2 linked regions of the Lujinxingia sediminis genome follow. The protein of the gene in region 2 interacts with the protein of the main gene of each other region in a pairwise test. Links are inferred from orthologs where the notes say so. Each region holds a gene or a part of one and is shown on either strand. Other genes may lie near its edges.

Region 1 (4,699 bases), on a different replicon or contig from region 2:
CGCCAACGGGTCTCGGGGTGTCGGCGGATCACGCCCAGGCCGGAGCAGGGGGCGTCGACCAGGATCAGATCGAAGTCGCCGTCGGATTCGGGAAGCTCCTGGAGCGTGGCCTCTCGGAGCACGACGGTGGGGTCGACTCGGAGGTCGGCCAGGGTGTTGGCCAACATCTCCAGTTTGGTGGGGAGCGGGTCGCAGGCCACCAGGGTGTCTCCGGGGCCGAGCTGCTGGGCGAGGAGCAGCGATTTACCCCCCAGGCCGCAGCAGGCGTCCAGCGCTCGCATGCCCGGGCTTGCGCCACAGTAGTGCGCGATGAGCTGACTTCCCAGATCCTGGATCGTGAGTGCGTGCGCCTCCAGGAGCGCTCGCAACTCTGGAGAGGAGCTCTCCGCCTTGAGCGCTCCGGGCGGAGCTTGAAGCGGGCTGACCCCTTCGGGCAGGGTGTCGAGCGGCTGCAGACGCCTCAGGTAAAGAGGCGGCCGGCCGGCAAAGGCCTCGGCCAGGGCTTCGGCGCGCTCCAGGCCGTGGCGATCGAGCAGTCGTCGGGCGATCCAGTCGGGAAGCGAGTATTTCAACCCCAGGTAGCGCGCCGGGTGGGCGCTGCGGTCGCGCTCTTCAAAAGGCTGCCACTTCTCTTTGCTGCGCAGCATGTTGCGCAGCACCGCGTTGGCAAAGCCGGCGGTGCGCTGGCCGCAGGCCCGCTTGACGAGTTTGACGGCGTCGTTAACCAGCGCGTGCGCCGGGATGCGGTCCAGGTAGAGCAGCTGGTAGGTGGCCATGCGCAGGTTAAGGCGCACCGGGCGATCCAGGCTCTCGAGTTTGCGGGAGACAAAGCGCGAGAGCACCGTGTCGATGGAGCGCTGCCTGGCGAGCGTGCCGTAGACGAGCTCGGTGGCCAGCGCACGGTCGCGGGCGTCGAGCTCGCTGGTGGCCAGCTGGTTGGAGAGCGCGATATGGCTGTAGGCGTCGTCCTGCTCAATGCGGCTGAGCACATCGAGGGCGAGAGTTCGGGCGGTGGTCACGGTGGGGGCTCGGTTCAGTCGGAGCGCTCGTCGGGGAGCAGAAAGTGGTGATCGGTGTGCAGCGTATAGCCGTTGAGGAAGTCGCTCACGGGCAGCGCGCGCTTGCCGGGGGCCTGCAGCTGGAGGCACTCGATGTAGCCCTGGCCGCAGGCGATGTGCAGCCCCTGATCATCGGCGCGAATGACCTCACCCGGGTTGGCGCCGGTATCCGCGCCGTTGGTTGCCGCGCTGTGCGCCCGCGCCAGATGTATTTTGATGCGTTGCGGACCTTCGGCGGTGTGCAAAAAAGCATACGCCCCGGGCCAGGGGTTCATCCCGCGAATCAGGTCGGCGACCTCGCGGGCGCTCTTTCGAAAGTCGATCTCCCCGTCACTCTTCTTGAGCATCGGCGCGTAGGACGACTGTGCGTCGTCCTGGACGATCGGGTTGAGGCTGTCGAGATGAATCAGGCGCATCACATCCACGATCAGCTCGGCACCCATCTCGGAGAGGCGATCATGAAGATCCTGAGTGGTATCAAGCTCTTCGATGGGCGTCTTGCGCTTAAGGAGCATCGGGCCTGTGTCCAGGCCGCGCTCCATCTGCATGATCGTCACGCCGGACTCGGCCTCCCCGCGCACAATCGCCCAGTTGATGGGCGCCGCGCCGCGGTAGGCGGGCAGCAGGGAGGCGTGGATGTTGATGCAGCCGTAACGCGGCAGCAGCAGCACATCGTTGCGCAGAATCTGTCCGTAGGCCGCGACCACGATCACATCCGGATTCCAGGCGCGAAGATGTTCCAGGACCTCCGGACCGCGTAACTTCTCGGGCTGGTAGACCTCGATACCGGCGGCCTGAGCTGCGACTTTGACCGGCGGCGGGGTGAGCTTTTTGCCCCGACCGCTGGGGCGATCGGGGTTGGTCACCACGCCGACGACCTCGTCGGGGCTCTCAATGAGTTTGGTGAGCGCGGGCACCGCAAAGTCAGGCGTGCCCATGTACACGATGCGAAGCGGCGTGCGAGAGGCGGTCATCTGCAACCTTTAGAAAGTTCAGGAAGAGGGGGTGTCGTTGGCCTTCTCGGCCTCTTTGCGGCGCTCTTCTTCGAGCGCTTCCAGGTGTTTTTTATACCGCTTGAGCGCCATCTTGCGCTTGAGGTGGCTGAAGTGGTCGAGCATGAGCACCCCGTCGAGGTGATCGATCTCATGCTGCAGGCAGACCGCCAGGAGTTCATCGGCCTCAAGCTCAAAGGGGGAGCCGTCGCGGTCGAGCGCCTGCACCACAACTTTCTGGGCGCGGGTCACCTTGTCGTAGACCCCGGGGATGGAGAGGCAGCCTTCTTCCCAGACAATCTTACCCTCGCGGTGCACGATCTCGGGGTTGACCAGTGTAATGAGCTCGCTGTCGGCACCTTCCTCGCGTGAGGAGACGTCGATGACGGTGATGCGACGGGTGTCATTGACCTGGGGAGCGGCCAGCCCGATGCCGGGGGCGGCGTACATGGTCTCGACCATGCTGTCGATGAGCTCGCGCACCTCGTCATCGACGGTGTCAACCGGGGTGCAGCGGGTCTTAAGGACGTCATCGGGGTAGAGGACGATGTCGAGCAGGGAGGCCATGGTTCAACTCATCAAAAGTCTGGGAACGTGAACGCTGCTGCGTGTCTAGCCGAGGGGGTAACGGCTGGCAAGGGGGGAACCTTCCGCGTGGTGCACAGGCGTGCGCTTAAGAACGCAGCGTATGGCGAAGGTAGGGCTCGCGCAGGGTCGGATCGCCGAGTACGGCCCAGGCGTCTTCGAGTGCGTCGCGGATTTCCATCAGCGCGTCTTCAAAGGCGTGCGCGATCTGAAAGTCGATATGCCGCGGATCGAAGCGGGCGTAGAGGCGGTGAAAAGCCTCGCGGATGGGCTGAGTATCGGCGCCGCGACGAACTTCCAGAATGGCATAGTAGTCTTCGTGGCGCACCGCCCGGAGCTTGCGGCGGATCACCTCGGCGTCGACGCTGGCCTCGGGGTGGGCGTAGTCCCGCTGGGGGAAGATCTGGTCGCGGTCGACCCGGCGAGTCGCGCCGGTGTCGAGGGCCTCCAGGGTCAGTCCCCCGGCACGGAACACCCGGGAGGGCTCGGATGGGGGAGCCCCGGTGGGCGCTGGCGTGGCGGGTTGCTCGGGCGGCTCCAGATGCGTCTGAGCCTCAGAGGGAGCGGGGGAGGTCGGGGGGGGCTCCGAGCGCAGTGAGACATCGAGCGCGGAGCCGATGCGGGTGATCAGGGTCTCCGCACCGGTCTCCGGCGGGAGCCAGGCCACCAGGTCAAGGGTGTCGCAGGTGGCCTGCACGCGCTCCGGATCCGGGAGCGGGCAAACGAGGATCAGCGGTACAAGCTGCCCCAGCGGGCGGCTGCGAATGGCGCCCGCCAGAATCTCCACGCGCTCGCCGCCCTGGTCATCGGCGATGATGATCAGATCGGCCGGCGAGGCCTCAAAGCGGCGGATGCCGGCCGAGGGGAGGCGCTCGTGGTCGATCTCCAGATCCTGGAGCTCAAGCCGGTGGAGGCGGTCGGCCCACTGGGAGCCGGGGCGTCCGATGATCAGCAGGCGAATCATGAGGTGGCCAGTCTCCAGGCGACGAGCGTCTCGTGCAGAAGATCATAGTCGTGAGGCCGCTCCGGGAGCGCCCCCGGGAGATCGAGGAGTGCGTCGAGGCGACGGGCTTCGTCTTTGAGCGCGCGCGCCTGAGCGGGGCGAAGCGGGCCGTCGCTCCAGCCTTCCACGATAGGGGCGATGGGGGAGGGGGCGCAACTCAGGAGCTGGGCTCCCAGATCGGTGCCCATCACCGCGTCACGATGAAGGAGGCTCGCTGTGTAAAGGCGGCGAAGTCCGCTGAGCGCGGCCATGCGCTCGCCAGCGTCGATGGCGTCCAGGGTTGAAGGCAGGACACCGCGGTAGGCGCGAATCACCCCGGAGGTGATGGCGGCCTGGGCCAACTCCACAGGGGCGAGCTCGTTAAAAGGGGCGTGAAGCTGGAGCGGGGCGGGACTGGCCAGAAGTTCCAGCGCCAGCACGCTCTGGTGGAGGGCCATGCGCAGGAGCTTCTCCAGATCAAAGATCACACGCATGCAGTCGCTGCCGTCGGGAGCCTCTCCGGGGAGTTGATCTTCGTAGGCGTCCTCAAAGGCGCGCAGCCCCAGGAGCGTGGAGGCCGGCAGGATCGTGATACCGGCCAGACGCCAGGGCGTCTCGATGCCCTCGGCCCCCGGGCCCTCCACCCAGGCCAGAAGCGCCGGCTTCGGGATCGGGTCGGCGGACCGCCGCAGCGCGTCGGAGGGCTGCGGCGGCGGGCTCAGTGGCGAGAGGGTGGAGAGCTTCATCAGCGTTTGGCGACGACGTGGCCCTCGCCATCAAGCGAGAAGCCTTTGGGGAGCGCGGCGCTCACCGCGTCGCGCTGCTCCGGCGCAATCGTCCACTCGGGACGCTCGGCAAAGGCCTCAGCGAGCTTCTGCAGGATGCGCAGCGAGTCCTCTGCGCCAAAGCGGGCTGCCAGCGCGGGGCGAGCGATGTCATCTTCGTTTTGTGCGAGCAGCGCGTCGATGGCCAGGAAGCGGATCGTCTCGTAGTCATCTTCGACAAAACGGGCGGTCTGCTCGGCCAGGCGGCGATCGCTGAACTCGGCGGCGCGCAGCATCAACTCCTGCTTCTTCTCGGGG
Region 2 (4,811 bases):
CTCATCGGCCAGCTCCACTTCCGAGCCATCGGGCATACGCACCCGCCCGCTCACCGAGCCATATCCGGCATTAAACGCCAGGCCCAGCTTTCCAAAACCGTCCCAGAGATGGTGGTCATACTGCACCTCCCCCAGAAACATCGAGTCGCCCCCGAAGAACCCCTCAAAGGGGCCGCCCCCCTCGCCGAACTCCTGATCGACCAGGGGGCGATACGCGCCGCCCTTAAACTCAAAAAAACCATGGATCGGCGACTGGGCGCTGGCCGAGGCCGCCCACAGCGTGGCGGCCATCATCACAACACTGGCACTGACGAGCGGGCCGGCAGCGCGGCGAGCTCGGTTGGGGTAGTTCATCAGCGAGTCCTTGAGATTCTTAAACATATCAGGGTGTGAAACATAGGGGTTCTAAGCGTCAGGCGGACGGGCGCGGGCCAGCGAAGCGGGCCCTACGACAGACGCGGCGTCCACGATAGCTCACCGCGTAAAACGACGTCGCCCCACACCCAGCACCATCGTTGCCACAAGGAGCGTCCACAGGCTGGTGGAGCTTCCACCCGTGCTGGTGCACCCGTAACCGCCGGTCTCACTGCCGCCCGCACCGACATAGTAGTCCCAGAAGTCTTCGGTAGGCACCACATCAACCTCCAGGGGCTCGGAGAGTACGCTATAATTTTTCGCCTCATCACGAGACGCGACGGCCACATAAACCTTCGTGCCTTCTTCAAGATCAACGCCAAACTGCCCCACACCGGTGGTCATATTGAGGTTGATCGGAACAAGCTCATCCTCCCTGCCCATCTCCGAGGGAAGCTGGCCTCCTTCAAAACGCTCAGTGCTGATCAACGCGAAGTAACCGCTGACGTCTTCGGCTTCCGCCACCTGCACCGTCAGTTGCATCTTCGAGGCCGTGCTCACCCCCTCATCCGGAATCGGAGCGTCCGGGCGGATCAGGTCCATGATGACGCGCCCCTCGGTATAATCGGCCTCCGTCGCCACGGTGGTGGTGTTGGGCAGGATATGCAGCTGCACAAAATGCTCCATATCGGTGCCTTCGGTCTCGCAGAGCTCCGCGTTGCTAAACCCCACCAGGTCACGCAGAGCCACCTCCACCTCTGCCACCCCATCGGCAATCGTCAGCGCATCCTCGCTGAGCGTCTGGCAGTCAGGGTTTTCGTCTTCACGGCAGTTGATCGCGTTGTTCGCCTCCCGCTCCAACTCGTAGGTATAGGGCCCTTCAAAAAACTGTTCCGCGTCACCCAGCACGGCATCGTCGTTGGCGTAGGTCGTCGTGAAGGAGAACTTCACCTGAGAATTCTCTTCGATCTGCTTGCTACAGACCTTGATGCCCGCCGTGATGGTGGCGCCGTCGTCGCTGATGAGCGCAGTCCCCAGCGTCGCCGCCTGCGTGTCTTGCACCAGCGGAGACCGGCGCGGAGTACGTGCCTCGGCCTCGGCAACAGGTGTCGCCCCCAACGCCCCGGCCCCCAACAGGGCCAGGGCCCATTTCTTCGAATTCATCATGCTCGAGTCTCCATCCACCATCGAAACTTAGTTAGCTCGCCCGCGCCCTACTGCGCGATGAGCGCCTCGGCGATCTGCACGGCGTTGAGCGCCGCGCCCTTTCGCAAATTGTCGGCCACCACCCAGAAGTGCAGCGTGTTGGGGCGGTCACGGTCCTGGCGAAGTCGGCCCACCCAGCAGGGGTCGGTGCCGGCGGCCTTTCGGGCCAGCGGATACGCGCTCTTCGAGGGATCATCGAGCACAGAAACGCCCGCCGTCTTCTCCCAGAGCTCGCGAACCTCCTCCACGCCCAACGCCTGCTCCAGATCGACCGTCACCGACTCCCCGTGACCACGTACCACCGGCACGCGCACACAGGTCGCGGCGATCTCCACGCCCTCAAGCCCCATGATTTTGCGCGTCTCGCGCATCATCTTCTCTTCTTCACGGGTGAAGCCGTCGTCCATAAACACGTCGATCTGCGGCAATGCCTCAAACGCCAGTGGATGCGCAAACGTCGCCGGCTCCGATTCTTGTTCCCCGCTCAGATACGAACGTGCTCCGGCGAGCAACTCATCGACGCCTTGTTGGCCAGCACCGGAGGCCGACTGGTAGGTGCTCACGACCACGCGTTTGAGCCCTGCGGCCTTATGCAGAGGCTCCAACACACAGACCAGCTGAATCGTCGAGCAGTTGGGGTTGGCGATAATCCCCTTATGCTGCGCGATGGCTTCAGGGTTGACCTCCGGCACCACCAGCGGCACATCGGGGTCCATACGAAACGCGCTGGTATTGTCGATGACCACCGCGCCGGCCTGGACCGCCCGCGGCGCAAAGGCCTTGCTCACCGCGCCGCCCGCCGAGCTGAGCACGATGTCGACGCCCTCAAAGTCGGCCGTATCCAGATCTTCGATGACGATCGTTCGGCCCATCACCTGCACACTCGCGCCCGCCGAGCGCGCTGAGGCCATCAGGCGCAGCTCGCCCACCGGAAAGTTTCGCGCCTCCAGAATCGCCAGCATCTCACGGCCCACCGCACCGGTTGACCCCACCAGGGCCACGTTTGGTTTTTTCATCGTCGCTTGCGCCATGGCTCGTCGCTCGTCGCTCAAAGATCGTCGTTAGAAATGGCCTCTCTGCGGACCTCAACTCTCCTTTACGGCTCAGCGCGCTCTCTCGAAAAAACGCCGCTCGGGCCGCCCGGCCGCAGAAGGCCGGCACTCTACAGAAGGCCCCCCATTGGGGCAACCGGCGGGGCAACCGGCGGGGCAACCGGCGGGGCAACCGGCGGGGCAACCGGCGGGGCAACCGGCGGGGCAACCGGCGGGGCAACCGGCGGGGCAACCGGCCGGGCAACCGGCGGGGCAACCGGCCGGGCCACGGGACGCCCGGGCCCTCTGCCCCCGCCTTGCGACGGCCCCCTTGTAGCTGAACTTCTTTGGCTCTATAAACGGCGCCCGTCGCGCGCCACGCCCTACAAGCGGGGTGATCGTCATCGCGCGCGCCCCCATGTGCATGCCTTAGAGCTTTTGAGCTTTTCCAGCCTGTTGAACCTCCCCACTCTGTCACGAGCGACCATGAGCGCAGCGACTTTTCAGGATCTCATCCTCACCCTTCAAAACTTCTGGGCCGAGCAGGGCTGCATCGTCGCCCAGCCCTGGGATGTGGAGAAGGGTGCCGGCACCTACAACGCCCACACCTTTCTGCGCGCCTTAGGCCCGGAGCCCTGGAAGGTAGCCTACGTCGAGCCCTGCCGCCGCCCCACCGACGGTCGCTACGGCGAAAACCCCAACCGCCTGGGAAGCTACTTTCAGTTTCAGGTCCTCTTGAAGCCGGGTCCCGACAACGTGCTCGACCTCTACTTCGACAGCCTGCGCGCCATCGGCGTCGACCCGCTGGAGCACGACCTGCGCCTGGTCGAAGACGACTGGGAGCAGCCCACGCTCGGCGCCTGGGGCTTAGGCTGGGAGGTCTGGATCGACGGTATGGAAGCCACCCAGTTCACCTACTTCCAGCAGGTCGGCGGCATCGAGCTCAGCCCCATCCCCGCCGAGATCACCTACGGTCTGGAGCGCATCGCCATGTTTTTGCAGGGCGTCGACAGCGTCTACGACCTTAAATGGACCGAAGACGTCAGCTACGGCCAGATCCGCCACCAGGAAGAGGTGGAGTTCAGCCACTTCAACTTCGAAGAGGCCGACACCGAGCTGCATTTCCGCTGGTTCGATGAGTTCGAGGCTCAGGCCAAAGTGCTCATCGAGAAGGCGCTCGTGCAGCCGGCCTACGACTACATCATGAAGGCCAGCCACACCTTCAACGTGCTCGACGCCCGCGGCGCCATCAGCGTCACCGAGCGCCAGAAGTACATCGGTCGCATCCGCAACCTGGCCCGCGGTATCGCCCGCGCCCACCTCGACAAGCGCGAGGAGCTCGGCTTCCCGCTTTTGAAGGGCTAAATCTTCTGCGCTTCGTGTCGCCCCTCGCCAGGCGGCCTCGTGAGACATTTAAAAACGCTTCAGACCCCGGTGTGTTGCTATGGAATTTATCTTTGAAATCGGCTGCGAAGAGCTGCCCGCCCGCTTCGTTCCGGCGGCCCTCGACCAGCTGCGCGATCTCTTTACCGAAGCCGCCGCAGACGCGCGCCTCACCCACGGGGCCATCCGCACCATGGGCACCCCGCGCCGTCTTACGCTCCTGATCGACGAGCTCTCCGAGGCTCAGGCCGACTTGAGCGAAGAGCGCACCGGCCCCCCCCTCAAAGCCGCCTACCGCGACGGCCAGCCCACCAAAGCCGCCGAAGGTTTTGCCCGCGGCCAGGGCGTCACCCTCGAAGACCTCTACACCGTCGAGACCGACAAGGGCGAATACATCGCCGCCAAAGTCTTCGAGAAAGGACAGCCCGCCACAGAGATTCTGCCCACGCTCCTCGAAGGCATCCTGGCAAAGCTGAACTTCCCCAAATCCATGCGCTGGGCCGACCTCTCGCTCAGCTTCGCTCGCCCCGTGCGCTGGATCGTGGCCGTGGCCGGCGGTGAGCTCGTCAAGATGAGCTTTGCCGGTGTGCAGAGCCAGACCCAGACCTACGGTCACCGCTTCGCCGCCCCGGGTGCCATCGACGTCGCGTCGATCTCCGGCTACCTCAACGACCTGCGCGCGGCGGACGTCGAGCCCGACCCCGCCGCCCGAAAAGCCACCATCGAGGTCGCGCTCAAAGAGCACGCCGAGGCGATCGGCGCCCGCGTCATCGACGACCCGGAGCTCGTCGAGGAGGTCACCTACCTCGTCGAAAAACCCTTCGCCGTCACCCTGCC

Evidence for each region. Proteins that work in one complex are often made in the same cells at the same time.
Region 1: the proteins of EA187_RS12000 (region 2) and def interact in binary tests that used the Escherichia coli proteins (3 or more experiments, as listed by UniProt). The link is inferred for Lujinxingia sediminis from one-to-one orthologs.

The regions. Positions count from the first base shown.
Region 1 is NZ_SADD01000011.1:103,331-108,029, forward strand. The notes cover bases 835-3,559. They hold def (peptide deformylase), read right to left. Parts: upstream 2,618-3,559; coding sequence 2,051-2,617; downstream 835-2,050. Other genes in these bases: rsmB (16S rRNA (cytosine(967)-C(5))-methyltransferase RsmB), read right to left, coding at 835-1,019; fmt (methionyl-tRNA formyltransferase), read right to left, coding at 1,034-2,032; EA187_RS15570 (J domain-containing protein), read right to left, coding at 2,724-3,559. Outside these bases: more of rsmB, read right to left, coding at 1-834; more of EA187_RS15570, read right to left, coding at 3,560-3,599; EA187_RS15575 (nucleotidyltransferase domain-containing protein), read right to left, coding at 3,596-4,363; EA187_RS15580 (hypothetical protein), read right to left, coding at 4,363-4,699. UniProt on the Escherichia coli protein: Removes the formyl group from the N-terminal Met of newly synthesized proteins. Requires at least a dipeptide for an efficient rate of reaction. N-terminal L-methionine is a prerequisite for activity but the enzyme has broad specificity at other positions.
Region 2 is NZ_SADD01000006.1:81,063-85,873, reverse strand. The notes cover bases 573-3,409. They hold EA187_RS12000 (aspartate-semialdehyde dehydrogenase), read right to left. Parts: upstream 2,577-3,409; coding sequence 1,569-2,576; downstream 573-1,568. Other genes in these bases: glyQ (glycine--tRNA ligase subunit alpha), read left to right, coding at 3,078-3,409; EA187_RS12005 (MYXO-CTERM sorting domain-containing protein), read right to left, coding at 573-1,521. In the rest of the region: EA187_RS12010 (MXAN_2562 family outer membrane beta-barrel protein), read right to left, coding at 1-354; more of EA187_RS12005, read right to left, coding at 475-572; more of glyQ, read left to right, coding at 3,410-3,956; glyS (glycine--tRNA ligase subunit beta), read left to right, coding at 4,036-4,811.